Regions from separate parts of the Nocardioides maradonensis genome, predicted to be linked through region 1. Evidence: riboswitches for the same ligand, from Rfam matches in the RefSeq annotation. Region 1 holds a riboswitch; the other holds the start of a gene.
The links. Region 1 has a riboswitch for thiamine pyrophosphate ahead of ACYVAQ_RS22695 (thiamine phosphate synthase). Riboswitches for the same ligand answer to the same signal wherever they lie in the genome.

Region 1 (14,114 bases):
CGGTCACGGTCACCGACGAGATGGTCGAAAGCCTCAACCGCCAGCTCGGACCGGCCGCCGTCGTGGAGCTCACCAACGTCATCGGCTTCGCCAACCTCACCACCCGCGGCAACGTCGCGCTCGGCATCGAGTCCGAAGGCTTCGCGGCCGCCTGCGGCCTGGCGCCCCTGGCCGAGCGTCCGACGCTCGATGTGGGGGGTCTGGGGGGCGGAGCCCCCCAGGGTGCGGTCGTAGGGTCGTGACCGTGAGCGCCGTCGACCCGTTCATCGCCCACCGCAGCCTGCTGTTCACGGTCGCCTACGAGATGCTCGGCTCCGCGGCCGACGCCGAGGACGTCGTCCAGGAGACGTGGCTGCGCTGGGCCGCGATGGAGGACGGTGCGCGGGCCGACGTCGTCGACCCGCGCGCCTACCTGGTGAGGATCGTGACCCGGCAGGCGCTCAACCGGCTGCGGACTCTGGCCCGGCGGCGCGAGGACTACGTCGGCGAGTGGCTGCCGGAGCCGCTGCTGACCACTCCGGACGTGGCCGAGGCCGTCGAGCTGGCCGAGAGCGTGTCGATCGCGATGCTCACCGTGCTCGAGACCCTCACACCGACCGAGCGGGCGGTCTTCGTGCTGCGCGAGGTCTTCGACCTGCCGTACGACGAGATCGGGGCCGCCGTCGACAAGACGGCGGCCGCGGTCCGGCAGGTGGCGCACCGGGCGCGCTCCCACGTCGAGGCCCGACGTCCGCGGGTCGCGGTGGACCGGAGCGAGCAGCAGGCCGTGGTCGAGCGGTTCCTGCGCGCGGTCACGACCGGCGACGTGCAGGGCCTCATGGACGTGCTCGCGCCGGACGTCGTGGTGATCGCGGACGGCGGCGGCTTCGCGACCGCGTCCCGGGTGCCGATCGAGGGTGCTGCGAAGGTGGTGAGGTTCCTCAAGAACTTCCCGCGGATCGTTCCCGACGCGGTCGTCGAGACGATCTGGATCAACGGTGCGCCGGCGGCGCGGCTGGACCTGGGGTCGTTCGGCCCCACGGCGATCAGCGTGCAGGTCGAGGACGGGCGGATCACCCGGATCTTCACCATGCGCAACCCGCACAAGCTGGAGCGGCTCGACGAGCCGACGGTGCTGCAGCGTTAGCTGTCGGACGTGGCCGCGGCTGCGGCGGCCGCCCGGGTGACCCAGGTGGGCGGCTTGCCGTAGCGCTGGCTGGGGATCAGCCGGCCGGCGGCGCAGTCGTCGAGCAGCTGCTGCATCCGCTTCTCGCGGGTGGCCTCCTGCTTGGCGGTGATCACCCAGTTGGCGCACAGGTGTCGGTACGACGGAGTGGCGACCGCCCAGAAGGCGCTGGCCGCGGCGTCGGCGGCCAGGCGTGCGGCGTACTCCGGCGGGAGCTCGGGCTTGACCGACTTCTCGTAGGCGTAGACCGTCGGCTCGCGGCGGACCTCCCAGATCGCCAGGCCGGGTGGCTGGATCCGGCCCTCGGCGCGGAGCTCCTCGAACGCGGCGAGGTTGATCTGGGACCAGTTGCTCGTCGGCTTGCGCGGGGTCCAGCGCTGGCGGATCGCGTCGTCGTCGATGCGCTCGACCTTGGAATCGATCCAGCCCCAGCACAGCGCCTCGCGCACGGCGTCCTCCCAGACGAGCCCGCGGTCGGGGACGTGCTTCTTGTACAGCCCCATCCAGAGCTCGGTCTCGGTCGCGTGGAAGCGCTCCAGCCACGCCGCGAACTCGGCGGCGTCGGCGAAGAAGCGGGCCGGCCGCTCCGGCGTACCGCCGAGGCGTCCGGGGAGCTCGTCGTCCATGGCGTCAGACTGCCACCCCGCGCCGACAGGGACGCCCTACGCTGAGCCCGTGCTGGACGAGTGGCAGGTGGCCGACCTGGACCTGGGCGCGTACCTCGCGCGGGTGGGTGTCGAGCCGCGCGAGCCGAGCGTGATCGCGCTGGGCGAGCTGCACGAGGCCCACGTGCGCACCTTCACCTTCGACAACATCGACGTGCTGCTCGACCAGCACCCGGGCGTCGCGCTGCCCGCGATCGCGGAGAAGTTCCTCGGCCGTGGGCGAGGTGGCTACTGCTTCGAGCACGGCTCGCTGTTCGCCGCGGTGCTCGAGCGGCTGGGGTACGACGTACGTCGCCAGCTCGGCCGCGTCGACAACCCGGGCGGTGTCGCGGCCCGCACCCACCTGACGGTCGGGGTCCGGCTCGGCGAGCGCTGGTGGCTGTGCGACCCGGGCTTCGGGATGAGCCTGATCCGGCCGATCCCACTGGAGGACGGCCGGGAGGCCGAGCACTACGGCTGGCGCAGCCGGGTCGTGGCGGCGCCGGAGGTCGGCGGGTTCGAGCTGCACCGCGAGCGCGACGGCGGGTGGCAGCGGCTGCACACGATCGACCTGCTCCCGGTCCACCCTTCCGACGTCGTCGAGGGCCACCACTTCACCAGCACCTTCCCGGCCTCGCACTTCCGGTCCGGGCTGATGGTCGCGCGCTACGTCGACAACCGGCACGTGACGCTGACCCACCAGGCCGTCACGATCAGGCGGGCCGGGCAGCCCACCGAGCACCGGCAGATCCGTCCCGACGAGGTGGGAGCGTGGCTGAACGAGCTCGCGGTGCCGCTGGCCACCGACGAGCGCACCCGGTTGCTCGCCAAGGTCGATCAGCTCGTGGCGCAGTAGACATCAGGCGCCGGGCATGGGCCGGCAGACCGGGTTGTTCCACCCACGTGCATACCTACGACGCCATCGTCATCGGGGCCGGTCAGGCCGGCCTGTCGGCGTCGTACCACCTGAAGAGGCTGGGCCTCGACCACCTGGTGCTGGACGCCGACGCGACCGCGGGCGGCGCCTGGCAGCACCGTTGGGACTCGCTCACGATGGCCGACGTGCACGGCGTCGCGGACCTGCCGGACGCGCCCGCTCCGGGTGGCTCGGAGGAACGGGCCAACGTGGTGGTCCCCGCGTGGTTCGGCGACTACGAGCGCACCCACGACCTGCCCGTCGAGCGGCCGGTGCGGGTGGACAGCGTGACCAGCGACGGTGACCTGCTCGTGGTGCACGCCGGACCGCGATCGTGGACCACCCGCACGATCGTCAACGCGACCGGCACCTGGACCCGGCCGTTCATCCCGTACTACCCCGGGGCGGGCACCTTCCTCGGCGAGCAGCTGCACACCGTCGACTACCCAGGACCCGCGTATTTCCATGGGAAACGCGTCCTCGTGGTCGGTGGCGGCGCTTCGGCGGTGCAGTTCCTCGGCGAGCTCGCGCCGACCACCTCGACCCTCTGGGTGACCCGGCGCGAGCCGGTCTGGAACCAGGAGCGGTTCGACGGTCGCGCCGCGATCGGGCAGGTGCTCGAGCGGGTGCGCTCGGGCCGTCCGCCGGCGAGCGTCGTGAGCGTGACCGGGCTGGCGCTGCGGCCGCAGGAGGCGCTCGCGGCGTCGCTGGGCGCCTACGACCGTCGCCCGATGTTCGAGCGGATCGAGCCGGACGGGGTGCGCTGGGCGGACGGCGCCTTCGAGCCGGTCGACGTCATCCTCTGGGCCACCGGCTTCCGCCCCGCGGTCGACCACCTGGCGCCGCTGCACCTGCGCTCGTCGTACGGCGGGATCGCGCTGCTGCCGGGCGGCAGCGACGTCCAGACCGCGGTGACGGCCGCGGCCGATCCGCGGGTGCAGCTCGTCGGCTACGGACCCTCGGCCAGCACCATCGGCGCGACGCGTGCTGGACGGGCCGCTGCCCTCGCCGTACGACGGCTGCTACTGTCGGCGTCGACCACACGGGAGTCCGCGGTAGCGGGCTGAGAGGGAGCTGACACCGCTCCGACCGTTGAACCTGATCCGGCTCATACCGGCGAAGGAACGTGAAGGAGCACCCGTTGGTGCCGAAGTTGATGTGCTTGGTGTCGTCCGTGGACGACCTCTCCCTGCTGCCCGCCCTCGTGGCCGCGGGGGTGGACTGCTTCCAGGTCCGCGACAAGACGCTGGACGGCGCTGGACTGGTGGCGCTGACCCGCGCCGCGCTCGCCACCGGCGCCACCGTGGTCGTCAACGACCGGGTCGACGTCGCGCTCGTGGCGGGCGCCCACGGTGTGCACGTCGGGGCGACTGACATCGCCGTGGCCGACGTACTGCGGATCGCGCCGGACCTGCTGGTCGGGGCGACCTGCCGGACCGGTGCGGACGTGGTGGCGGCGGCTGCGGCCGGTGCCGACTACGCCGGCGTCGGGCCGGTGTTCGTGTCGTCCTCGAAGGCGGGACTACCGGAGCCGCTGGGACCTGACGGGCTGGGTGGGGTGGTCGGGTCGGGCCTGCCGGTCGTGGCGATCGGGGGCATCACGCCGCGCAACGTCGGGCCCGTGGCGGACGTCGGCGCGCACGGGGTCGCCGTGATCGGTGGGATCTGGCGCGAGCCGGACCCGGTGGCCGCGGTCCGCGCGCTCGCGGAGGCACTGGGGCGATGAGGGTGCGCGTGCTCGGGGCCGGGATCATCGGCCTCGCCTGTGCCGAGGAGCTGCTCCGGCGCGGCCACGCGGTCGAGGTCGTCGATCCGGCCCCCGGGTCGGGGGCGTCGTACGCCGCGGCCGGGATGCTCTCGCCCGCCGGCGAGCTGTGGCACGGGGAGACCGAGCTGTTCCGGCTCGGCCGCGCGTCGCTGGTGCTGTGGCCCGGGTGGGCCGCCCGCCTCGGCGTACCGCTGCACACGACGGGGACGGTGCTGGCCGCCGCCGACGCCTCGGACCTCCAGGAGATCGACCGGCAGGTCGGGCTGCTCGCCGCGGCCGGTGTCGCGGCGGAGTCGCTGGACCGTCGGGAGGTCGTCGCGCGTGAGCCCGGGTTGGGGCGCGTGGTGGGCGGTGCGTACCTGCCGGACGACCACAGCGTCGACCCGCGGCGGGTCGTGGCGGCGCTGCTCGAGCGGGTTGGTCTCGATACGCCGCTCGCTGGCGCTCGCGGCTACTCAACCAACGAGGTCGACGTCACTGTGGTCGCCACCGGCGCGCGGCTCCCCGCGCCCTTCACCGACCTGGTCCGGCCGGTGCGCGGGGAGATCCTGCGGGTGCGTGTGGCGGGCCCGGCGCAGCGGCCGGCGCACACGGTGCGCGGCCTGGTCCACGGTCGGCCGGTGTACGTCGTCCCGCGGACCGGGTCCGACGAGGTGGTGATCGGGGCGACCTCGGAGGAGCACGACGGTCCCCCGGTCGTGACCGTCGAGGGGGTGCACGTGCTGCTCGACGCGGCGCGCGAGCTGCTGCCGGGGCTGGACCGGGCCGAGTTCGTCGAGGCGGTCGCCCGCGACCGGCCGGCCACCGCCGACCACCTGCCGCTCATCGGGCCGGTGGGGGAGGACGGGGTGCTGCTGGCGGCCGGGCACGGCCGCAACGGGGTGCTCCTCGCGCCGCTCACGGCGCAGCTGATCGCCGATCACGTCGATGCCAGGGAGGCAGCATGACCATCACCGTCAACGGATCCTCGCGCGACATCGACGCGGGCACGCACGTCGCCGACCTGCTGCCGCCGGACCCGGCCGGCATCGCGGTCGCGGTCAACGCGTGCGTCGTACCCCGCGCCGAGCACGCCACTACCCCGCTGGCCGACGGCGACGTCGTCGAGATCGTGACGGCGGTGCAGGGTGGCTGACCTGGTGATCGCCGGCGAGACGTTGTCGTCACGGTTGTTCCTCGGCACGGGCGGCCTGCCGCGCATGGACCTCGTGGAGCCCGTCGTCGATGCGGCGGCGCCCGGCCTGGTGACGGTGTCGGTACGCCGCACCTCGGGCACCTCGGACGGAGGGCTGCTGGCCACGCTGCTGGGTCTCGGCGTACGCCTGCTGCCGAACACGGCCGGCTGTCGGACGGCCCGCGAGGCGGTGCTGACCGCCGAGCTCGCCCGGGAGGCGCTCGGAACGTCGTGGGTGAAGCTCGAGGTGATCGGCGACGAGATCTCCCTGCTGCCCGACGCGATCGAGCTGCTGGAGGCGGCCGCGACCCTGGTGCGGATGGGCTTCACGGTGCTGCCCTACACGACCGACGACCCCGTGCTGGCGCGTCGCCTGCAGGACGCGGGATGCGCGGCCGTGATGCCTCTCGGCTCGCCGATCGGGTCCGGGCTGGGCGTGCTCAACCCGCACGCGATCGAGGCCGTCCGGGCGGCGGTGTCGGTGCCGGTGGTCCTCGACGCGGGGGTCGGCACGGCGTCCGACGCAGCGCTCGCGATGGAGTTGGGCTGCGACGCGGTGCTGGCCGCGACCGCGATCACCCGCGCCGACGACCCGGCGCGGATGGCGCAGGCGCTGCGGCTCGGCGTCGAGGCGGGGGTGGCCGCGCGTGAGGCGGGCCGGATCCCGCGGAGGGCGACCGCACGGGCCTCGTCCCCGGTCGCGGGCATGGTCGGGCGGGCGTGATGGACCTGCCCCGCCTGCTGCTCCTCACCGACCGCTCGCAGCTGCGGCTCGGGCGGTCCCTGGTCCGCACCGTCGCGGAGTGCGTCGAGGCCGGTGCCACCCACGTGGTCCTGCGTGAGCTCGACGAGCCTGAGGCGGCCCGGGCCGCCCTGGCCGCCGCCCTCGTCGGCGTCGGGGCCACCGTGATCACCGCCCACACACCGTTGCCCGGGGCTGTCGGTCTCCACTTGCCTGCCGGCAAGCAAGTACTTACCTGCCGGCAAGCAAGCGGCGGGGCATGGGGTCGCTCGTGCCACTCGCCGGAGGCCGTGCGGGCCGCCGCGGAGGAGGGGGCCGCCTGGGCCACCCTCTCGCCGTACGCCGCCACCGACTCCAAGCCCGGCTACGGACCGTCGTTGCCCCCGACCGCCTTCCAGGACCTCCCGATCCCCGTCTTCGCCCTCGGCGGGATCACCCCGGCCAACGCCGCGGAAGCACGACGCGACGGCGCCCACGGCGTCGCCGTGATGGGAGCCGTCATGCGGGCCCACGACCCGGCCGAGGTCGTCAGCGCCCTCCTCGAGGCCGTCCGATGACCCCGCCCGTCGTCCTCACCGTCGCCGGCACCGACTCGTGCGGCGGCGCCGGCATCGCCGCCGACCTCGCCACCTTCGCGGCCCTCGGCGTGCACGGCGCGTGCGTCGTCACCGCCGTCACCGCCCAGGACACGGTCGCGGTCCGCGGGATCCACACGATCCCCCTCGAGGTGGTGGCCGCCCAGCTCGACGCCGTCCTCAGCGACCTCGACCCGGCCGTCGTCAAGACCGGCATGCTCGGCACACCCGAGGTCGTCGCGCTCGTCGCGGAGAGGTGCACGGGCCGCACCCTCGTCGTCGACCCGGTCCTCCGCGCCTCCACCGGCGCGACCCTCGCCGACGCCGCCGTGCGCGACGCCTACCGCGCGCACCTGATCCCGGTCGCCACCGTCATCACCCCGAACCAGGAGGAGCACGAGGCCCTCGGTCGCCCCGAGCACCCGGGGCTCGTCCTCACCGCGGGCGGCGACCTCCCGACGACCAACGACCACGGCACCGGCTGCACCCACGCGAGCGCGCTGGCGGCGTACCTCGCCCTGGGTCACGACCTCCCCGACGCAGCGAGAAGTGCTGACACCTTCGTCCGCCGCCAGCTGCTGATCGGCCAGGACTGGGAGCTCGGCCGCGGCCGGGGTCCCGTCGCGCACGTCCACCCCACCCAACCGAGGAGCACAGCATGAACCAGGTCCACCCCGCCCACACCCGCGTCCTCACCGGCGACCTCGAGGTCCCCGTCACCCGCGTGCAGCTCACCAACGGCGAGACCTTCGACCGCTACACCACCGCCGGCCCCGGCTCGGTCCCCGAGGAGGGCCTGCCGCACCTCCGCAAGGAGTGGATCGACGAGCGTGGCGACCGCACCCGCCCCAACGTCACCCAGATGCACTACGCCCGCCAGGGCATCGTCACCAAGGAGATGGAGTACGTCGCCCAGCGCGAGCGCTGCGACATCGAGCTGGTCCGCAGCGAGGTGGCCGCGGGCCGCGCGATCATCCCGGTCAACATCAACCACCCCGAGTCCGAGCCGATGATCATCGGCCGCCGGTTCCTGGTGAAGGTCAACGCCAACATCGGCAACTCCGCGGTCACGTCCAGCATCGCCGAGGAGGTCGACAAGCTCACTCACGCGATCACCTGGGGCGCCGACACCGTCATGGACCTCAGCACCGGCGACGACATCCACGCGACCCGCGAGTGGATCATCCGCAACAGCCCGGTCCCGATCGGCACCGTGCCGATCTACCAGGCCTTGGAGAAGGTCAAGGGCCAGGCCGACAAGCTCACCTGGGAGCTGTTCCGCGAGACCGTCATCGAGCAGGCCGAGCAGGGCGTCGACTACATGACGATCCACGCCGGCGTGCTGCTGCGCTACGTCCCGATGACCGCGCACCGCGTCACCGGCATCGTCAGCCGCGGCGGCTCGATCATGGCCGGCTGGTGCCTGGCCCACCACGAGGAGAACTTCCTCTACACCCACTTCGACGAGCTCTGCGAGATCTTCAAGAGGTACGACGTCAGCTTCTCCCTCGGCGACGGCCTCCGCCCGGGCGCGACCGCCGACGCCAACGACGAGGCCCAGCTCTCCGAGCTGCGCACCCTCGCCGAGCTGACGAAGCGCGCCTGGGAGCACGACGTCCAGGTGATGGTCGAGGGCCCCGGCCACGTCCCGCTCAACCTGGTCGAGGAGAACGTCGTGCTGCAGCAGGACTGGTGCCACGGCGCGCCCTTCTACACGCTCGGCCCGCTCGTCACCGACATCGCGCCCGGCTACGACCACATCACCAGTGCCATCGGCGCGGCCACGATCGCGATGCACGGCACCGCGATGCTCTGCTACGTCACGCCCAAGGAGCACCTCGGCCTGCCGAACAAGGACGACGTGAAGACCGGCGTCATCACGTACAAGCTCAGCGCCCACGCGGCCGACGTCGCGAAGGGCCACCCGCACGCGCGCGAGTGGGACGACGCGCTGTCGAAGGCGCGTTTCGAGTTCCGCTGGCACGACCAGTTCGCGCTGTCGCTCGACCCGGTCACCGCGATGGCGTTCCACGACGAGACGTTGCCCGCCGAGAACGCCAAGACCGCCCACTTCTGCTCGATGTGCGGCCCGAAGTTCTGCTCGATGCGGATCAGCCAGGACGTGCGCAAGCAGTTCGCCCAGAAGTCCGCGGAGTTCGTCGAGATGGGCAGCAGCGTCTACGTCGAGGCCTGAGGTCGAGGCCTGAGAAGACGCCTTGGCCGCCGCCCGTCGCTTTGGCAGGGTGGTCGCATGCTCTCGGACGCGAACAGCGAGTGGTGGCGCGACGCCGTCATCTACCAGGTCTACCCGCGCAGCTGGGCGGACGCCGACGGTGACGGCGTGGGCGACCTGCCCGGCGTCACGAGCCGGCTGCAGCACCTGGTCGACCTCGGCGTCGACGCCATCTGGCTCTCGCCGTTCTACACCTCCCCGCAGAACGACGCCGGGTACGACGTCGCCGACTACCGCGACGTCGATCCGCTGTTCGGGAAGCTGGCGGACGCCGACGCGATGATCGCGCGGGCCCACGAGCTGGCCCTGCGCGTCATCGTCGACCTGGTCCCCAACCACTCCTCCTCGGAGCACCCGTGGTTCCAGGCAGCGCTCGCCAGCCCGCCCGGCAGCCCCGAGCGGGCGCGCTACCTCTTCCGCGACGGCAAGGGCCCGGGCGGCGAGGAGCCGCCGAACAACTGGCCGAGCGTGTTCGGCGGCCCGGCCTGGGAGCGGGTCGAGGGCGGGCAGTCGTACCTGCACCTCTTCGACGCCTCCCAGCCCGACTTCGACTGGACCAACCCCGAGGTCCGCGCCGAGATGGAGTCGGTGCTCCGGTTCTGGCTGGACCGTGGCGTCGACGGCTTCCGGGTCGACGTGGCGCACGGGCTGGTCAAGGAGCCGGGCCTGCCCGACCAGGACATGTCGCTGGACCCGCAGAAGGTGGAGACCCGCGAGTTCCCCATGTGGGACCGCGACGGGGTGCACGAGATCTACCGCAGCTGGCGCACCCTCCTCGACGAGTACGACGGCGAGCGGATCCTCTGCGCCGAGGCCTGGGTGACCCCGACCGAGCGGCTCGCCCGCTACGTCCGGCCCGACGAGATGCACCAGACCTTCAACTTCGACTACCTGCTGACCCCGTGGCTCGCGCCCCTGCAGCGCGCCGCCATCGACCGCTCCCTGGAGTCGACGGGTGCGGTCGGCGCCCCCGCGACCTGGGTGCTGTCGAACCACGACGTGCCGCGTCACGCGACGCGGCTCGGCTACCCGCCGACGCCGACGGTCTCCATCGCCGGCATCGGTGCCGACGACCCGCAGCCCGACGCCGCGCTCGGCCTGCGACGAGCCCGCGCGGCGACCACGCTGATGCTGGCGCTGCCCGGATCGGCGTACCTCTACCAGGGCGAGGAGCTCGGCCTGCCCGACGCGACCCGGCTGCCCGACGAGGCGCGGCAGGACCCGACGTACGAGCGCTCGGGCCACCGCGACCGCGGCCGCGACGGCTGCCGGGTGCCGGTGCCGTGGCACAGCGGCACGCCGTCGTACGGCTTCGGCCCGGGGGAGGCGAGCTGGCTCCCGCAGCCCGAGGAGTACGGCGACCTCGCCCCCGACCGCCAGGACGGCGACCCGGGCTCGACGCTCGAGCTCTACCGCACCCTGCTGCGGCTGCGCCGCGAGCGCGGGTTGGGTCGTTCGACGCTGGCGTGGGACGACGCGACGGACGAGGACCTGCTGTCGCTCACCCTCACCACGGACGCAGGCACGACCGCCGTCCTGGTCAACTTCGGCCCCGCCGTCGTGAAGCTTCCGCCGGACGCCGAGGTCCTGGTCGCGAGCGGACCGCTGGACGCCGGCGGCCTCCCGACCGACACGGCGGTGTGGTTGCAATCCGGGGACTGACCGTCCTAGTTTGAGGACTGTGACGGGCGTCACGCTTCCATCTCGGGAAGGGGAGTGCCGGTGGTCAGCTCCATCCGACGGGTTCCGAAGGGCCGCGGTCGTTCGCCGTACCGCAGGTCGGCCCTGATCCTCACCGGCACGCTCGTCGCCTCGCTGCTCAGCGGGTGCGGCGGCAGCGGCGGCGTACCGGTCATCAACCTGTACGGCGGCGCCGCGGAGACCGGCTTCGACAAGATCATCGCCGAGTGCAACCAGCAGGCCCACGGGGCGTACAAGATCGTCGGCAACCTGCTGCCCAGCGACGCCGACGGCCAGCGCGAGCAGCTGGTCCGCCGACTCGCCGCGCACAGCGACAGCATGGACCTGCTCGGCCTCGACGTGACGTGGACCGCCGAGTTCGCGCAGGCCGGCTGGATCCGGGAGCTGACCGGCGACCAGCGCGCCGCCGCGTCGAAGGACGTCGTCAAGCCCGCTCTGGCCACGGCGACGTGGCAGGGCAAGCTCTACGCGATCCCGAAGCACACCAACGTCCAGCTGCTCTGGTACCGCAAGTCGCTCACCCCGACCCCGCCGACGACCTGGGACCAGGTCGTCGCCGACGCCCAGAAGCTGAAGAGCGAGGGCAAGCCGCACGTCATCTCCGTCACCGGGCGGGAGTACGAGGGCTACGTGGTGCTGTTCAACACCATCCTGTCCTCGCTCGGCGGCACGATCGTCAACGCCGACAGCACCCAGGTCACCATCGACGACAAGACCACGCAGGCGCTGAAGATCATCCACGACCTCGCCACCGACGGGCTCGGCAGCCCGTCGATGTCGGTCAGCCAGGAGCAGGAGGTGTTCCAGCAGATCCAGACCGGCGAGGCCGCCTTCGCCCTCAACTGGCCCTACACCTACGGCTCGATGAAGACCGCCGACCCGGCGGTCTACAAGGACCTGGCGTGGACCACCCTGCCGTCCTTCGCGCCCGGCCAGCCGGGCCGCGCCACGCTGGGCGGGATGAACCTGGCGATCAGTGCCTACAGCAAGCACCCGCAGCAGGCGTACGACGCCGCCATGTGCCTGCGCTCGCCCGAGCACGAGGTCGAGTTCGCGGCCGCGGGCAACGAGCCGCCGGTGCTGGCCAGCCTGTACCAGGACAAGCAGCTGCAGGCGGCGTACCCGGAGTACAAGGAGATCCTCGCCGAGCTGAGGACGGCCGTGCCGCGACCCGCGACGCCGCTGTACCAGAACATCTCGACGGTCATCTCCTCCACGCTGTCGCCCCCGGCGAGCATCGACCCGCCGGCGACCACCGAGGCGTTGACGTCGGCGATCCAGCAGGCGATCGATGGGAAGGGGATCCTGCCGTGAGCACCACCACCGAGGAGGTCGCCGGCGCCGAGATCGCCCGGCAGCGGCACAGCGAGGGCAAGCGGCAGGAGCGCCGGCTCGGCCTGCTGCTCTGCGCGCCGGCCGTCATCACCATGCTGGTCGTGACGGCGTACCCGATCCTCTACGCGATCTGGCTGTCGTTCTTCCGCGCCGACCTGCGCACCCCCGGGCAGAACAAGTTCATCTGGTTCGACAACTACGTGACCGTGCTCAGCAACGACCTGTGGTGGAAGGCTTTCGGGTTCACGATCCTGCTCACGGTGGTGAGCACGGCGCTGGAGCTGGCGCTCGGGATGCTGCTCGCGATCGTCATGCACCGCACCCTCGTCGGTCGCGGCCTCGTGCGTACCTCGGCACTGGTCCCCTACGCGATCGTCACCGTGGTGGCAGCGTTCTCGTGGCAGTTCGCGTGGACCGCCCACGTCGGCTGGCTCTCCCACCTGTTCGGGGGCAGTGCGCCCTTGACCCAGAAGTGGCCCTCCTTCTGGATCATCGTGCTGGCCGAGGTGTGGAAGACGGTGCCCTTCATGGCGCTGCTGCTGATGGCGGGTCTCTCGCTGGTGCCCGAGGACCTGCTCAAGGCCGCCTCGCTCGACGGGGCGAGCGCCTGGCAGCGGTTCTGGAAGGTGACGGTGCCGCTGATCAAGCCGTCGATCCTCGTCGCCCTGCTGTTCCGCACCCTCGACGCGTTCCGCATCTTCGACAACATCTTCGTGCTGACGGCCGGCAGCAACGACACGAGATCGGTCTCGATGCTCGCCTACGACAACCTGATCCGGGGCCTGAACCTCGGTATCGGCTCGACCATGTCGGTGCTGATCTTCGTCTCCATCGCGATCATCTCGTTCGTGTTCGTGAAGGTCTTCGGCGCGGCGGCCCCGGGCCAGGAGGAGGGACGCTGACATGAGTGCACAGACCGCGACTCCCGCGAAGAAGCTCGGCTGGGCGGCGATCGACCTGATCGTCCTGGTCTACGCCTTCGTCCCGGTGTTCTGGATCCTCGCGCTGTCGTTCAAGAGCGACGCCACGCTCAACGACGGCAAGTACTGGCCGACCGGCGCCACCTGGGACAACTACCGCAAGATCTTCGAGAACGCCGACTTCACCCGGGCGCTCATCAACTCGATCGGCATCTGCCTGATCTCGACGTTCATCGCGCTGCTGTTCGGCACCATGGCGGCGTACGCCATCGCGCGGCTCGACTTCCCGGGCAAGCGCGCGATCGTGGCGATGTCGCTGCTGATCTCGATGTTCCCGCAGATCGCGCTGGTGACGCCGCTGTTCAAGATCGAGACCGCGACGCACCTGTTCGACACCTGGCCGGGCCTGATCCTGCCGTACATCACCTTCGCGCTGCCGCTGGGCATCTACACGCTCTCGGCGTTCTTCCGGGAGATCCCGTGGGAGCTGGAGAAGGCGGCGAAGATGGACGGCGCCACGCCGTACCAGGCCTTCCGGAGGGTGATCGCGCCGCTGGCCATGCCCGGTGTCTTCACCACCGCGATCCTGGTCTTCATCGCGGCCTGGAACGACTTCCTGTTCTCGATCTCGCTGACCGCCACCGACAACGCGCGCACGGTGCCGGCGGCCATGGCCTACTTCACCGGCGCCACCACCTACGAGAAGCCCACGCAGCCGATCGCGGCCGCGGCGGTGGTGATCACGATCCCCATCGTCCTGTTCGTCCTGTTCTTCCAGCGCCGCATCGTCGCTGGTCTGACCTCGGGAGCGGTCAAGGGCTGAGCGCCCGGACCGAGAAGGAGAGCACCCATGGCCGAGATCGTCCTGGACCACATCGAGAAGCGGTACCCCGACGGGGCGCTGGCCGTCCACGACTTCAACCTGAAGATCGCCGACGGCG
Region 2 (14,114 bases), on a different contig from region 1:
GACGTGGGCGACGCCGGTGAACGGCACCAGGTGGTGCTCGCACATCGACCACAGCTCGATGTCGCGGACCAGGACCATCTCGTCGTGGCCGAGGTCGAAGGTCGTGGTGAGGACGTCCTCGGGGCGCATCCGCAGCCCGGACGTGACCTCGGCGTACGCACGGGCCACGCGGGCCGGGGTGTCGTGCAGGCCCTCGCGGTCGGGGTCCTCGCCCATGGCGAGCAGCAGCTCGCGGACGGCGGCCTCGGCGCGCGCGTGGTCGAACGGGGGAACGTCCTCGAGCGCAGGCTCGGGGTGGGAGATCGGGTCGGGCATCAGAAACCTGGGGTCGGAGGGGCCGGCGGAGGTACGTCGCCCCCGCCGTGGATGTCGCCACCGCCGCCGGGCGGCGTCAGGATCTGCTCGGGACCCGACTCCTCGGGCTTGGTGCCGTTCTGCGCGCGCCTGCGGATCTCCTCGGGGATCTCCACCGGCGGGATCGACGACGGGACGCGGGTCGGCGAGCCGGTCCAGGCCGGCCGCTCGGGACGACGCCGCAGCGCGGTGAAGATCTCCGCCACCTGGGCCTTGTCCAGCGTCTCCTTGTCGAGCAGCGCGAGCACCAGCGCGTCGAGCACGTCGCGGTTCTCGACCAGGATGTCGAACGCCTCCTGGTGTGCGGTGGCGAGGAGCTTCTTGGTCTCCTCGTCGACGATCGCGGCGACGTCCTCGGAGTAGTTGCGCGAGTGCCCCAGGTCGCGCCCCAGGAACGGCTCGGAGTTGGACTCGCCGAGCTTGATGGCGCCGAGCCGCTCGGTCATGCCGTACTGCGTGACCATCGCCCGGGCGAGGTTGGTCGCCTTCTCGATGTCGTTGCCGGCGCCGGTAGTCGGGTCGTGGAAGACCATCTCCTCGGCCGCCCGGCCGCCGAGCATGTACGCGAGCTTGTCGAGCATCTCGCTGCGGGTCTGGGAGTACTTGTCCTCGTCGGGCAGCACCATCGTGTAGCCGAGGGCACGACCGCGCGGCAGGATCGTGATCTTGTGGACCGGGTCGGTGCCCGGGAGCGCCGCCGCGACCAGGGCGTGGCCGCCCTCGTGGTAGGCGGTGATCAGCTTCTCGTTCTCGCTCATGAGGCGGGTACGCCGCTGCGGGCCGGCGATGACGCGGTCGATCGCCTCGTCGAGGGCCTGGCTGGTGATCAGCTTCTGGTTGTTGCGCGCGGTGAGCAGCGCGGCCTCGTTGAGCACGTTGGCGAGGTCGGCGCCGCTGAAGCCCGGCGTACGACGGGCGGTGTTCTCAAGGTCCACGTCGGGGCCGAGCGGCTTGCCGCGGGAGTGCACCTTGAGGATCTGGTGGCGGCCGGCGAGGTCGGGCGCGTCGACGCCGATCTGGCGGTCGAAACGGCCCGGGCGCAGCAGCGCGGGGTCGAGCACGTCGGGACGGTTCGTGGCCGCGATCAGGATGACGCCACCGCGGACGTCGAAGCCGTCCATCTCGACGAGGAGCTGGTTGAGGGTCTGCTCGCGCTCGTCGTGACCGCCGCCCATGCCGGCGCCGCGGTGGCGGCCGACGGCGTCGATCTCGTCGATGAACACGATGGCCGGGGCGTTCTCCTTGGCCTGCTCGAACAGGTCGCGGACCCGGGAGGCACCGACGCCGACGAACATCTCGACGAAGTCCGAGCCGGAGATCGAGTAGAAGGGGACGCCCGCCTCACCCGCGACCGCGCGCGCGAGCAGCGTCTTGCCGGTGCCGGGAGGGCCGTAGAGCAGGACGCCCTTGGGGATCTTGGCGCCGACGGCCTGGAACTTGGCGGGCTCCTGGAGGAACTCCTTGATCTCGCCGAGCTCCTCGATCGCCTCGTCGCACCCGGCGACGTCGGCGAAGGTGGTCTTGGGCATGTCCTTGGTGATCATCTTCGCCTTGGACTTGCCGAACTGCATGACGCCGCGACCACCGCCCTGCACGTTGTTCATCAGGAAGATGAACAACAGCATGATGAGCGCGAAGGGCAGGACCGTGCCGAGGATCGAGCTGAGCAGGCTGGGCTTGGGGTTCTCCGAGTTGGAGGTCTCCAGCTTCTTGGCCTTGAGCGCCTGGTCGACCTCGCGCAGGAGCTCGGGCTGCTGACCGTCGATGTAGTGCGTGGAGATCTTGGAGCCCTGCGGGCGCACACCGTCGTCCAGGGTGGCCTGGATGACCTGGTCACCGTCGATGAAGGTGATGTCCTTGACCTTGCCGTCCTGGATGTACTGCGACATCTGGGAGGTGTCGACCTCGTCGTACCCACCGCCGGAGGCGAGGAACTCCAGTGCCAGGACCACGGCGACCACGGCCACCACGATCCAGAGCCACGGGCCCCTGAACACACGCTTCACTGACTCATCCGCTCCTTGATCCGGCGATCAACGCCGCGCGCTTGGATCACATGACCGTACACGCCGCTCCCGAATGCTGAACGCGCCGGTCCGGCTCCTGGTTCCAGCCTGTCGGGGCGACATCGGTCACGCCTCGTGGACTCAGCTGTAGACGTGCGGCGCGAGCGTCGCGATGTCGCGGAGGTTGCGGTAGCGCTCCCGGAAGTCCAGGCCGTAGCCGACCACGAACTCGTTGGGGATGTCCCAGCCGATGTAGCGGACCTCGACCGGCATCTGCAGGGCGTCCGGCTTGCGCAGCAGGGTGCAGACCTCGACGCTCGCGGCGCCACGGGAGGACAGGTTGCGGGTCAGCCAGGACAGCGTCAGGCCGGTGTCGATGATCTCGTCGACGATGAGGACGTGCCGGCCGGTGAGGTCGGAGTCGAGATCCTTGAGGATGCGGACGACACCGGAGGACTTCGTCCCCGAGCCGTACGACGACACCGCCATCCAGTCCATCTCGACGTGCCGGTTGAGGCTGCGCGCGATGTCGGCCATCACCATCACGGCGCCGCGCAGGACACCGACGATGATCAGGTCCTTGCCCTCGTAGTCCTGCTCGATCTGGGCGGCGAGCTCACCGATCCGGTCCTGGATCTGCTTCTCGGTGAACAGCACCTCGACGAGGTCGGACTCGACGTGGGAGGACTCCATGAACTCAGGATTCCACACGGGTGGAGCGGAACCGCAGGCGACCGTCGGCGAGATACCCGGTCACGTGACCCGGGAGCTGGACCTCGCCCCGGATCTCCCCGAGCACGAGTGACAGGAGTTGCTGGACGTGCACGTGGAACAGCTCGGCGTCGATCGCCCCGGCCGCGAGGGCGGCGAGGCGCAGGACCCGGGTCCGCAGCGCCGGGTGCGCGTGCACGACCGGGCCGACGAGGACACCGTCGGGCCGGCCGACGTCGGCGTACGTCGCCCGGGCCATGGCGTCGAGGAGGTCGACGTCGTCACGGAGCTGGTCGGCCGTGCGCGCGAGGTTGGCGGCCACGCCCGGCCCCAGCTGGTCCTCGAGCACGGGCAGCACCCGGCGGCGTACGCGCACGCGGGTGTAGCTGAGGTCCAGGTTGTGCGGGTCCTCCCAGGTCGTCAGACCCTCGACCTGGCAGGCCGTGACGGTGTCGTCGCGGCCGACGTCGAGCAAGGGGCGCGCGTAGTGGTCGAAGGTACGCCGCATCCCGGCCAGGCTGCGCCCGCCCGAGCCGCGGGTCAGCCCGAGCAGCACGGTCTCGGCCTGGTCGTCGCGCGTGTGGCCAAGCAGCACGAGGGCGGCCCCGAAGTGCTCGCGGACCTGCTCCAGGACCTCGTACCGGGCCTGCCGCGCGGCCGCCTCCACCCCCAGGCCGGCGGCCTCGACGGTGACCCGGGCCGACGCGGTCTCGTCGGCGCCCATCGCCGCCATCTGCTCCACGACGCGGGCCGCGTGGTCGGCCGACCCCTCCTGCAGGCCGTGGTCGACGGTCACCCCGATCACCCGCAGGCCGGGCCGACGCGCCTCGAAGACGGCCGCCGAGAGCAGCGCGAGGCTGTCGGGCCCGCCCGAGCAGGCGACCAGGACGGCGTCACCCGGCTCGAGGGTCGCGAGGGTCCGTCGTACGCCCTGGCGGCAGGCGGCGAGGGCCGGGTGGAGACTCACAGCACTCGGGTGATCCAGGCCTCGGGATCGGAGATCTCGGCCTTCGACGGCAGGTGCTCCGGACCGGCCCACACGGCGTTGAACTCCTGCATGCCGACCTTGTCGACGACGGCGCGGACGAAGGTGGCGCCGTCGCGGTACTGCGCCATCTTGGCCTCGAGGCCGAGCAGCCGGCGCAGGACGCGGTCGAGGGTGCCGAGCCCCTTGCGGCGCTGGGTGAACTTGGCGCGGATCGCGTCGACGCTGGGGATGACCTCGGGGCCGACGTCGTCCATCACCACGTCCGCGTGTCCCTCGAGCAGCGACATCATGCCGGTGACCCGGTCCAGGATCTCGCGCTGCTCGGGGGTGCTGACCATGTCGATGATGCTGCCGCCGGTGCGGGCCGCGCGGATGATCTCGGCGAACCGCTCGGCGCCGCCCTCGAGCAGGCTGGCCGGCTCCATCGCCCCGGTGATGGCGGCGATCTCGGAGAAGAGGTGGTCGCGCATCCACGGGACGGCGGTGAACTGGACCCGGTGGGTCTCCTCGTGCAGGCACACCCAGAGCCGGAAGTCGGTCGGGTCGACCTCGAGCTCGCGCTCGACGTGGACCACGTTGGGGGCGACCAGGAGCAACCGGCCGTGGTCGGGGTGGAAGGGGTCGAACTGGCCAAGCACCTTTCCGGCCATGTAGCCCAGCAGGCCGCCGACCTCGGCACCGGTCACCTTCGCGCCGATCATCCGGCTCAGCCCGGACGGCGGCCGCTTCTCGGTCAGCTTCTGCACGAGCGGGCCGGTCGCGGTGCGGAAGCCCTCGGCGTTCGCGCGGACCCAGCCGGGCCGGTCGACCACGAGGATCGGCGCGGTGCCGTCGGGCGCGTCGAGGCCGGTGAAGTCGCGGACCAGGGAGGTGGAGCGGTGGGCGTCGGAGCGGAGCTCGGCGACGGCCTCGTCCGCCTGGAGGCGGGACACCGCCGGTCCCTCACCGGCGATCTTGGCGCCCAGCGCGACCGCGAGCTTCCAGTCGATCATCTCGGGGGCGGGCGCGTCGCTCATGGATTCAGCCTACGGGGGAGGCCAGGGGTGCGTCGTACCTGACGAACGCGTTGGGTTGCGCGCGAAAAACCAACGCGTTGGTCAGGTACGACGGTGGTGGGTGGTCAGCCGCAGTGGCAGGCGCCGAGCGCGGAGGCGGCCTGGTCGCGCCACTGGCGGGCGAGGGCGTCCTTGCCGGCGGGGACGTGGTCGGCCATCAGGACGAACACCATCGGGTCGCCGGACCGGTCCACACCGATGCCGGCCAGGGCGGTGACGCCGGTGAGGGTGCCGGTCTTGGCCCGGACCCGGCCCCAGCCCTGCGGGGTCGGACCGCCCGAGCTGTCGACGAGCGAGCCGTTGTAGCCCGCGACGGGCAGGCCCTCGATGATCGCGCGCAGCTCGGGGTGCGCGCCGCCGGCGGCGAGCCGGAGCACGCCGACGAGCACGTTCGGGGACATCAGGTCGTGGCGGGAGAGGCCGCTGCCGTCGTACAGGACGCTGCCCTGCATGCCGATGCCGTTGGCGGCGAGGACGTGCTGGACGGCGGTCCGGCCCGCGGCGATCGAGCCCTGACCCTCCTCGGCGAGGCCGAGCTGGCGGAGCAAGACCTCGGCGCCGTCGTTGTCGCTGACCTGCAGGATGCGCTGGACGATCTGGGCCATCGGGGCGCTGGTCACCTTCGCGACCGCGCTGGCTCCCTTCGGCGCCACCGTCGGCGTCGGCGCGCCGGTGACGGTGATGCCACGGCGGGCCAGGGCCTTGCGGAAAACGGTGGCGGCGGTGAGCGGCGGGTTCGCGACGCTCTCCCCCGCTGCGGTGTGCCCCTCGTCGACCCACAGCGCGCTCGTCGGCGCGACCTCGCCGCTGGAGACGTAGTCGACCTCCCAGTGGGCGTTGACGGCCGGCCCGGAGAAGAGCGAGGCGTCGTAGCCCAGGTGGACGCGGCGGATGCCGCGCTGGCGCAGCACCGCGGCCGTGCGGGAGGCGAGGGTGGTGACGTCCGCCCGGTGCAGGTCGTACGTCGGCGACGGGTCGTCCTTCTCCGGAGCGGACGCGAGGTAGGGGTCGCCGCCGCCGACCAGGACGAGGCGGCGGTTCGCGCCGGAGCCGGTCAGGACCGTGGTGGTGTCGAAGGTGTGGGCCGGCCCAAGCGCGAAGAGAGCCGTCGTGGTGGTGACGAGCTTCGTCGTCGAGGCGGGCGTCGCGAGGAAGCTGCCGGAGGAGGCGGAGCGGTAGGTCAGGCCGGGGCCGTCGAGGGTGCCGACGGCAGCGAGGACGTGCGGACCGAAGGCCGCCTTGGCGAGCGGCCGGGCCAGGGCGGCGGCGATCCGGGAGCGGCTGAGGGCGCGCTCGGTGACCGCCTGCGCCACGACCCCGGGCCGGACGACGTCGGGCGCCTCCACGCCCCGCGGCGGCGCGACCGCGGCCGGACCGGCCGCGACGGCGTCGCCGCGGACCTGGTGCCACCAGTCGTCGAGGCGGCCGGTGCGCCAGCCGACGAGGCCCGCGACGGCCACCACGAGGGCCAGGACCGTGGGGATCGCGACCAGCGCCTTGCGGCGTACCCCTGAGGCCACGTCGGCCACTCGCTCACCCTCCCACCGGCCCCCGAGCGGGGCCTCGACTGCGCTGCGCGCCTATTGTGCGCGACAATGCTCCGCGTCGCCCGCACCGGGCGGCGTGACACAGCCTGGACGGACAGGCACGAGTGGTGGAGGAACTGCAGTGGCCGAGTTCGATGTTCTGATCGAGATCCCCAAGGGCAGCCGGAACAAGTACGAGGTCGACCACGAGACTGGTCGCATCCGCCTCGACCGCGTGCTCTTCACGTCGATGGTCTACCCGGCCGACTACGGCTACATCGAGGGCACCCTCGGTGGCGACGGCGACCCGCTGGACGCACTGGTCCTGCTGCCCTTCCCGGTCTACCCGGGCACGGTCGTCAAGGCCCGCCCGGTCGCCATGTACGTGATGGAGGACGAGGCCGGCCAGGACGAGAAGGTCCTCTGCGTGCCGGTCGACCCGCGCTTCGACGACATCCAGGACCTGCCCGACGTGGCCGAGTGGGACCTCGACGAGATCCAGCACTTCTTCGAGCGCTACAAGGACCTCGAGCCGGGCAAGTCGGTCAAGGGCTCGAACTGGGCCGACCGCGCCGCCGCCGAGGCCGAGATCGAGGCCTCGATCAAGCGGCTCGCGGAATCCGGCGGTCACTGACCGCGGCGGCCGCGCTCAGGCGCGGCGGACGCCCCTGAAGTAGGCGATGGCGCCGCTGGTGTCGACGACGAGGTCGTCGACACCAGCGGCGCCGAACCATTTCCGGAGGTCGTCACGGGTGCAGCCGGGGCCGAGCAGGCCCGCCACCCGGCCGACCCGGCGCATCGGCTCGAACGCGATCCCGGTGTCGTTGGTCAGGGCGCTGCCGGTCACCACGCCGCCGACGCGGAGCACCCGGGACATCTCGCGCACGGCGAGCTCGGGGTCCGGGAAGCAGTGCAGGCCGGTGAAGCTGACCACGAGGTCGAACTCCCCGTCGTCGAACGGGAGCCGGCCGACGTCGGCCAGCCGCGGGATCACCTGGTCGGCCACACCGCGCCGCTCGGCGGCCCGCATCGTGCGGTCCAGCATGGTCTGCGCGATGTCGGCGGCGACGTACTCGACGCCCTGGCCCTCGTGCAGGCCGCGGAGGGCGACGCCGCCACCGCACGGGATGTCGAGGATCCTGGCGCCCGCCGGCTGCCGGCCGATCTCGTCGGCCGCCCGGTACAGGCGGGAGAGGTCGCTGCGGATGCCGGTGCGCCAGATCGCTCCGCCCGCACGGGGGTGCTCGACGGTCCAGTCGTAGAAGCTGGCCCACAGCGGGTCCTCGGACCAGCCGCCGAGACCGGGGATGCGGATCATGGGTCCTCCGTCGTCGTACGTCGCTGCAGCCACGTGAGCGGGACCCGCCAGAACGGGACCGCACCCTCGGGGCGGGGGTAGGGGCTGATCGGGGTGTCGCGGCCGAACCGCTGCCCGCTCGCGACCGCGGCGAGCCAGAACGAGACGATCGCGATCGCGGCGCCGGCGATGTCGTCGGCCAGGTAGTGCCAGCCGAAGTAGAGCGTCGAGACGACGACCAGGCCGAAGTAGACCCAGCAGGCGACGCGCAGTGCCCGGTTGCGGATCGTGTAGTTGACCATCAGCGCGACCAGCAGCGTGATGCAGGTGTGCAGGCTGGCGAAGCCGGCGATCGAGTTGACCGTGTTGGTGACGCCGCCGAAGACCAACCGGCCGCGGGTGTCGACGATCGTCTCCATCAGCGCCGTGGTGCTGGTGTGCGGGAGGCCCTGGTACTCCGAGGGGAACGCGATGCCCGGCCCGAGGGTGGGCAGCAGGTAGTAGCTGAGCGTCCCGAAGGCCCACGCCAGGCACTGGCTGGCGACGAACCAGTAGCCGTAGGAGATGTTGCGCGACCACACCGCCCACAGCGTGATGACCACCGGCACCAGCGGCAGGAAGAACAGGTAGACCGGCGAGAGCAGGTACGCCGCATGGGTGCCGAGGACCGCCTGCAGCGCGTCGCTCGGGTCGTGCCCGAAGAACAGCACGCGGTCGAGCTTGTGCAGCTCGTTGTCGTAGAGCAGGGGCATCCCGTTGTCGCCGATCCGCACGAACGGCAGGTCCGACTTGAGGTTCCGGTAGCCCACGTAGGTGACGTAGAAGCACGCGACGCCGAGCACGACCAGCCGCAGCCGCTCGGCGGTCCAGTGGCTGTGCCAGCGGTCCCGCATCAGGGGCAGCAAGGCGCTGCGCTTGCGGCGCGACTGCCACCACGCGATCGGCACCAGGTCGACCGCCAGGGCGAGCAGCAGAAGCACCGGGATCCGGATGTACGACGGGCCGAGGAAGCTGCCCTCGGGGTCGAGGATCGGGCGGTCGTAGCGGACATGCACGTAGACCGTGGCCGCTGCCATCGTCCCGGCTGTCGCGAGGAGGAGCGGGTAGGCGAGGCGGTACGTCGACCTCTCCGCTCCGTTGCGCACCCGGGGAGTCTAGAGGTCTGCGGTGCCTCGGCCGGTCGGGGCGAGGCGGACCGTGTCGCCGATCGCCGGGGGCGTGCCGTCCGTCGTGGCGTCGAGCTCGCCGATGCCGTCGACGTCGACGACGAGCCGGGTGGCGTCGGGGGTGGCGTGGACCGCGCGGACGACGCCCTCGAGATCGCCGTGGTCGCTGGTCGTGAGCGCGGTGGGCCGCAGCGCGACCCGGTCGGCGTGGGCGAGGCGGCGGGCGGCGTCGCCCTCGAGGAGCCGCGAGTACCCCAGGAAATGGGCGGTCTCGGCGTCCGCGGGGTGGGCCCAGACCTGGGCGACCGGCCCCTGCTGCACCACGCGGCCGGCGCGCATGACGGCGAGGCGGTCGGCGACGGCGTACGCCTCGGACTGGTCGTGGGTCACGAGCAGCGCGGTGGTGCCGGCCTCGGTGAGGATGCGACGCAGGTCCGCGGCGAGCCGGGTGCGCAGGCCCGCGTCGAGCGCGCTGAGCGGCTCGTCGAGGAGCAGCAGGTGCGGCCGGGCGGCCAGCGCCCGGGCCAGCGCGACCCGCTGCCTCTCACCGCCGGAGAGTGTGCGCGGGAGGCGGTCGGCGTACGCGTGCAGGCCGACGAGGTCGAGCAGGTCGCTCGCCTCCGCCGCGGCAGCGCGACGCGTCGCGCCCCGGAGCCGCAAGGGGTAGGCGACGTTGCGCGCGACCGTGAGGTGGTCGAAGAGCTGACCCTCCTGGAACATCAGGGCGAACCCCCGCCGATGGGTCGGTACGCCGGACAGGTCGGCGCCGTCCCACGCGATCCGCCCGGTCGCGAGCGGCTCGAGGCCGGCGATAGCCCGCAGCAGCGTGGACTTGCCGCAGCCGGACGGGCCGAGGACCGCCAGCACCTCGCCGTCGTCGAGGGTCAGGTCGACATCGGCCACTGCCCGCAGCGGCGGGACGCCGACGTCGACGGCGAGGTTCTCGACCGACAGGGTCACAGCGATCCCACCCCCGGCACCCGCAGCCGCTCGACGACGAGCACCACGGCGGCGGCCGTGGCCGCGAGGATCACCGAGGCAGCCATGGCCGCACCGTAGTTGAGCTGGCCGGGGCTGCCGCTGAGCCGGTAGATCACCACGGGCAGCGTCGGCGTCTCGGGACGGACCAGGAAGCTGGTGGCGCCGAACTCCCCGAGCGAGACCGCGAAGGCGAAGCCGGCCGAGGCGAGCAGCGGCCGCCAGAGCACCGGGACGTCGACGACGAGGGCGGCCCGGAACGGGCCGGCGCCCAGGGAGGCCGCGGCCTGCCGCTGCCGGTCGTCGATGCCGGCGAGCACCGGGACCAGGATCCGCACCACGAGCGGGAGCGCGACAAGTGCCTGGGCGATCGGCACCAGCCAGGGGCTCTCGCGCAGGTCGACCGGGGGCCGGTCGAGGGTGATCAGGAAGCCGAAGCCGAGGGTGACTGCGGAGACCCCGAGCGGCACCATGAACAGACCGTCGAACACCGCGCGCACCCGGCGCTCGGCGACGCTGCGGGAGCGACGGGTGACGACGAACGCGACGAGCAGTCCGAGGGTGAGCGACAGGGCCGAGGCCTCGAGGCCGATCCGCAGCGAGTTGCCGAGCGCCTCGGTGATCGGCACCCGGATCAGGCCGCCGCCGTCGCTCTGCAGCGACCGGTAGAAGACGAGCGTCCAGCGGCCGTCGCGCCGCAGGGACCCGAGCACCAGCGAGACGAGCGGGATGGCGAGCGCGACCAGCACCGCCGCGGTCACCCCGAGGACCGGGACGTCCCGCAGCCGCGGGCGGGCGGGGGTGGCCGGGAGGCGTCGTACGGTCGGGTCGGGGGTGGCCCGCAACCGCGCCGCGACAGCCAGCAGGACGACCACGACCGCGAGCTGCACCAGCGACAGCGCGGCGGCCGCGCTGAGCTCGGGGAAGCCGGTGATGCCGCCGGTGGTGAGCAGGTAGATCTCGGTCTCCACCGAGGAGTAGCGCAGACCGCCCAGGGTGAGGATGACGCCGAAGCCGGTCGCGCAGAAGAGGAAGACGACGACCGCCGCGGAGACGAGCGCCGGGCGGAGAGCGGGCAGGGTGACGGAGCGGAACACCCGCGCCGAGGACGCACCGAGGGCGGCTGCGGCCTCGGCGGGGCGGCGGTCGAGCGACTCCCACGCGACCCCGACCGTGCGGACGACCACGGAGACGTTGAAGAAGACGAGGCCGAGCAGGATCGCGAACGCACCGTTGTCGACGAGCCGCCCGATCGCGACACCGACGACGACGGTCGGCAGAACGAACGGGACGAGGAGGAGCGCGCGCAGCAGGCCGCGGCCCGGGAACCGGAGCCGGTGCGTGACATAGGCGCAGGGCAGGCCGAGCACCACGGACAGCACCGTCGCGAGCGTGCTCATCCAGACCGTGAACCACACGACCCGGCGGGTGCGGTCGTCACCGAGCAGCGCCCACCCGGAGGAGTCGACGTGGGCGACCATGCCGCCGACGGGCAGCAGGAAGAACACCGCCAGCACCGCGGCCGGGACCGCGGCGAGGGCGAGATGGCCGAGGGCCGGCCGAAGGCTCAGCCGGAGACGATGTCTGTCCACGTCGTGGTCCAGTCGCGCCGGTTCGCCGCGATGTCGGACGCGGAGACCTCGATGGGCTTGCTCGGCACCGGCGCGAACCGCTTCCAGCTGCTCGGCAGCGGGGTGCCGGCGCGGGTCGGGTAGACGTACATGCTGGTCGGCAGCACCCTCTGCACCGCCGCGCTCTGCAGCCAGGCGACGACCTTCCGCGCATCGGTCGGGTTCTTCGCGCCGGCCAGCACGCCGGCATACTCCGTGTCGGCGAAGCAGGTGTTGAGCAGCGCGTGCGTGGAGGGTTTGCCGTTCTTCACCCCGTACGACGGATCGGTGTTGTAGCTGACCACGATCGGCCGATCTCCGCCGGATGCCGAGTAGTCCTTCTCGAAGGCCTGGGTCCATCCGCCGTCGACCTTGGCCCCGTTGGCCACCAGCTGGCGCCAGTAGTCCTGCCAGCCGTCGCCGTACGTGCCGATCGTGGCGAGCAGGAAGGCCATGCCAGGACTGCTCGTGGTCGCGCCCTCGGTCACGAAGAGGTCCTTGTAGGCGGGCTTCACCAGGTCGTCCAGGCTCGTGGGCGGCGCCTGGTGGTGGCTGGCGAACCACGCGTCGTCGACGTTCACGCAGACGTAGCCGACGTCGATCGGGCTGAGGTCCCCGTCCACGACCCCGGCACCGGTGACCGCAGCCCGGAAGGTCGTGTCGATGCCGTACGCCGCGTCGCCGAGCGGGTCGTCCTTGGTGACCTGCAGCTTGCTGGCGAGCTCGCCCGCGTCGCCCGAGGTGGTGACCTGGACGTCGATGCCGCTGGACTTCTCGAAGCGCTTGAGCAACGCCTTGGGCAGGTCGAAGGAGTCGTGGGTGACCAGCACGACCTTGTGGTCGGCCGGGGCCGTCGACGTGGTGGTCGCGGCCTTCGACCCGCAGCCGGCGACCGCCGTCGCTGCGAGGAGGACGGCGGTCGCGGAGACGGCGGCGCGTGCACGGTTCATCGGATGGACTCCCTTCGCCGGTGCTAACCGGATCAGGTTCGGAGGGTCTGCAGCGGATCCGCACTCTCAGCACCCCGCGGGTGCTCCCCTGTCTGAGCCATCCATGCTACGCAACGGCGCGCGCGGCGTCGTCAGCGTGACCCTGGGTCACTCGGGCAGCTACGGGGCGGGCTGGTACCAGCTGACGCCGTCGCGCACGGCCAGCGCGGCCTGGCCGCGGGCCACGAGCAGGTCGAGGTGCGCCTTGGTCTCCATCGCGGCCATGCCCTGGTTGAACACGTCGAGGTCGGCGTAGCTGCGCTCGTGCCGGGTCCAGCCGAGGTCGCGGGCGACGATCTCGGCCGTCACGTCGCCGCGCGCGTCGACCGACTCGCGGCACAGGTCGAGCCGGCTCTCGTGGTGCAGGAGCAGCTCGTCGACGCGGGCGTACGACGACGGCGCGACCGGCCCGTGCGCCGGCAGGATCTGCAGGTCGGGCAGCGAACGGACCTTGGCCAAGGAGGCCATGAAGTCGCCGAGCGGCTGGTCGACCGGCGGCACCGTGAAGCCGATCGACGGGGTGATGGTGGGCAGCACGTGGTCGCCGGCGAAGAGCAGGCCGGCCGCCTGGTCGGCGTACACGTAGTGGCCGGGGGTGTGGCCGGGGGTGTGCACGGCATCGATGGCGCGGGCGCCGATCTCGAAGCGGGTGTCGCCCTCGAGCCACTGGTCGGGGTAGCGCCACATCTCCGGGACCGGCAGGTCGTCCTCGGTCCGGCCGGCGGCCCATGCGGCCGCGACGTCCTCGGCGCCCGCGCTGCGCAGCACCGGGAGGAACGGGCTCTCGGTGAACGCGTCGACGTTGTTGAGCAGGTCGAGACCCGGCTGCTCGTCGCGGCCGAGCGCGACCGGGATGCCCAGCTCGCCACCGAGCACCGACGCCATCGTGTAGTGGTCGCGGTGGATGTGGGTGACGAGGAACCGCTTGATGTCGCCGAAGCCCGCGTCGATCGACTTGAGCGACCGGTCAAGGAGCTCGCGAGCCACCGGGATCGCCCAGCCGCCGTCGATCAGGGTGAGCCCGTCGTCACCCTCGACGACGTACACGTTGATCGCCTTGAGGCCGTCCATGGGGAGCGGCAGCGGGATCCGGTGGATGCCCTCGGCGACCTTCCACGCCCCCTCGGCGGCCCAGTGCTCTCCGGAGTCGGGGGAGATGGCCGCGCCGGTGGGGATCGAAGTCGTCACGGCTGCAAGTCTGGCAGCCCCAGGTCGAGGTTCGGCTCCTGGATCCCGCCGTCGATCTCGAGCAGCTTGCCGGTGACGAACTGCCCGGCCCGCGACGCCAGGTAGACGACGCCGGCCGCGATGTCCTCGGCCTCGCCGATCCGCCCCAGCGGCGTACGGGTCTCCATCTGCTCCTTCATCTCCGGTACGCCGGCGACGAACTCGAGCGCGCTCGTCATCACCGAGCCGACGTAGATGCCGTTCACC

Region 2: linked by a shared signal. The riboswitch ahead of ACYVAQ_RS03880 (thiamine ABC transporter substrate-binding protein) and the one ahead of ACYVAQ_RS22695 (thiamine phosphate synthase) in region 1 are both predicted to bind thiamine pyrophosphate.

Annotation. Positions count from the first base shown of each region.
Region 1 covers NZ_BAAHAZ010000028.1:8,803-22,916, forward strand. The annotation lists gene ACYVAQ_RS22670 (carboxymuconolactone decarboxylase family protein) at 1-242, shown strand, start outside; gene ACYVAQ_RS22675 (RNA polymerase sigma-70 factor) at 245-1,126, shown strand; gene ACYVAQ_RS22680 (YdeI/OmpD-associated family protein) at 1,123-1,791, opposite strand; gene ACYVAQ_RS22685 (arylamine N-acetyltransferase family protein) at 1,841-2,665, shown strand; gene ACYVAQ_RS22690 (NAD(P)-binding domain-containing protein) at 2,713-3,792, shown strand; TPP riboswitch at 3,759-3,867, shown strand; gene ACYVAQ_RS22695 (thiamine phosphate synthase) at 3,900-4,451, shown strand; gene thiO (glycine oxidase ThiO) at 4,448-5,440, shown strand; gene thiS (sulfur carrier protein ThiS) at 5,437-5,628, shown strand; gene ACYVAQ_RS22710 (thiazole synthase) at 5,630-6,391, shown strand; gene ACYVAQ_RS22715 (thiamine phosphate synthase) at 6,391-6,966, shown strand; gene ACYVAQ_RS22720 (bifunctional hydroxymethylpyrimidine kinase/phosphomethylpyrimidine kinase) at 6,963-7,646, shown strand; gene thiC (phosphomethylpyrimidine synthase ThiC) at 7,643-9,178, shown strand; gene ACYVAQ_RS22730 (glycoside hydrolase family 13 protein) at 9,236-10,879, shown strand; gene ACYVAQ_RS22735 (ABC transporter substrate-binding protein) at 10,940-12,232, shown strand; gene ACYVAQ_RS22740 (carbohydrate ABC transporter permease) at 12,229-13,155, shown strand; gene ACYVAQ_RS22745 (carbohydrate ABC transporter permease) at 13,157-13,996, shown strand; gene ACYVAQ_RS22750 (ABC transporter ATP-binding protein) at 14,024-14,114, shown strand, end outside.
Region 2 covers NZ_BAAHAZ010000003.1:62,398-76,511, forward strand. The annotation lists gene folE (GTP cyclohydrolase I FolE) at 1-315, opposite strand, end outside; gene ftsH (ATP-dependent zinc metalloprotease FtsH) at 315-2,360, opposite strand; gene hpt (hypoxanthine phosphoribosyltransferase) at 2,502-3,053, opposite strand; gene tilS (tRNA lysidine(34) synthetase TilS) at 3,058-4,038, opposite strand; gene ACYVAQ_RS03845 (zinc-dependent metalloprotease) at 4,035-5,075, opposite strand; gene dacB (D-alanyl-D-alanine carboxypeptidase/D-alanyl-D-alanine endopeptidase) at 5,180-6,643, opposite strand; gene ACYVAQ_RS03855 (inorganic diphosphatase) at 6,738-7,274, shown strand; gene ACYVAQ_RS03860 (class I SAM-dependent methyltransferase) at 7,290-7,958, opposite strand; gene ACYVAQ_RS03865 (phosphatase PAP2 family protein) at 7,955-9,082, opposite strand; gene ACYVAQ_RS03870 (ABC transporter ATP-binding protein) at 9,092-10,063, opposite strand; gene ACYVAQ_RS03875 (ABC transporter permease) at 10,060-11,673, opposite strand; gene ACYVAQ_RS03880 (thiamine ABC transporter substrate-binding protein) at 11,649-12,641, opposite strand; TPP riboswitch at 12,634-12,741, opposite strand; gene ACYVAQ_RS03885 (MBL fold metallo-hydrolase) at 12,801-13,868, opposite strand; gene ACYVAQ_RS03890 (SDR family oxidoreductase) at 13,865-14,114, opposite strand, start outside.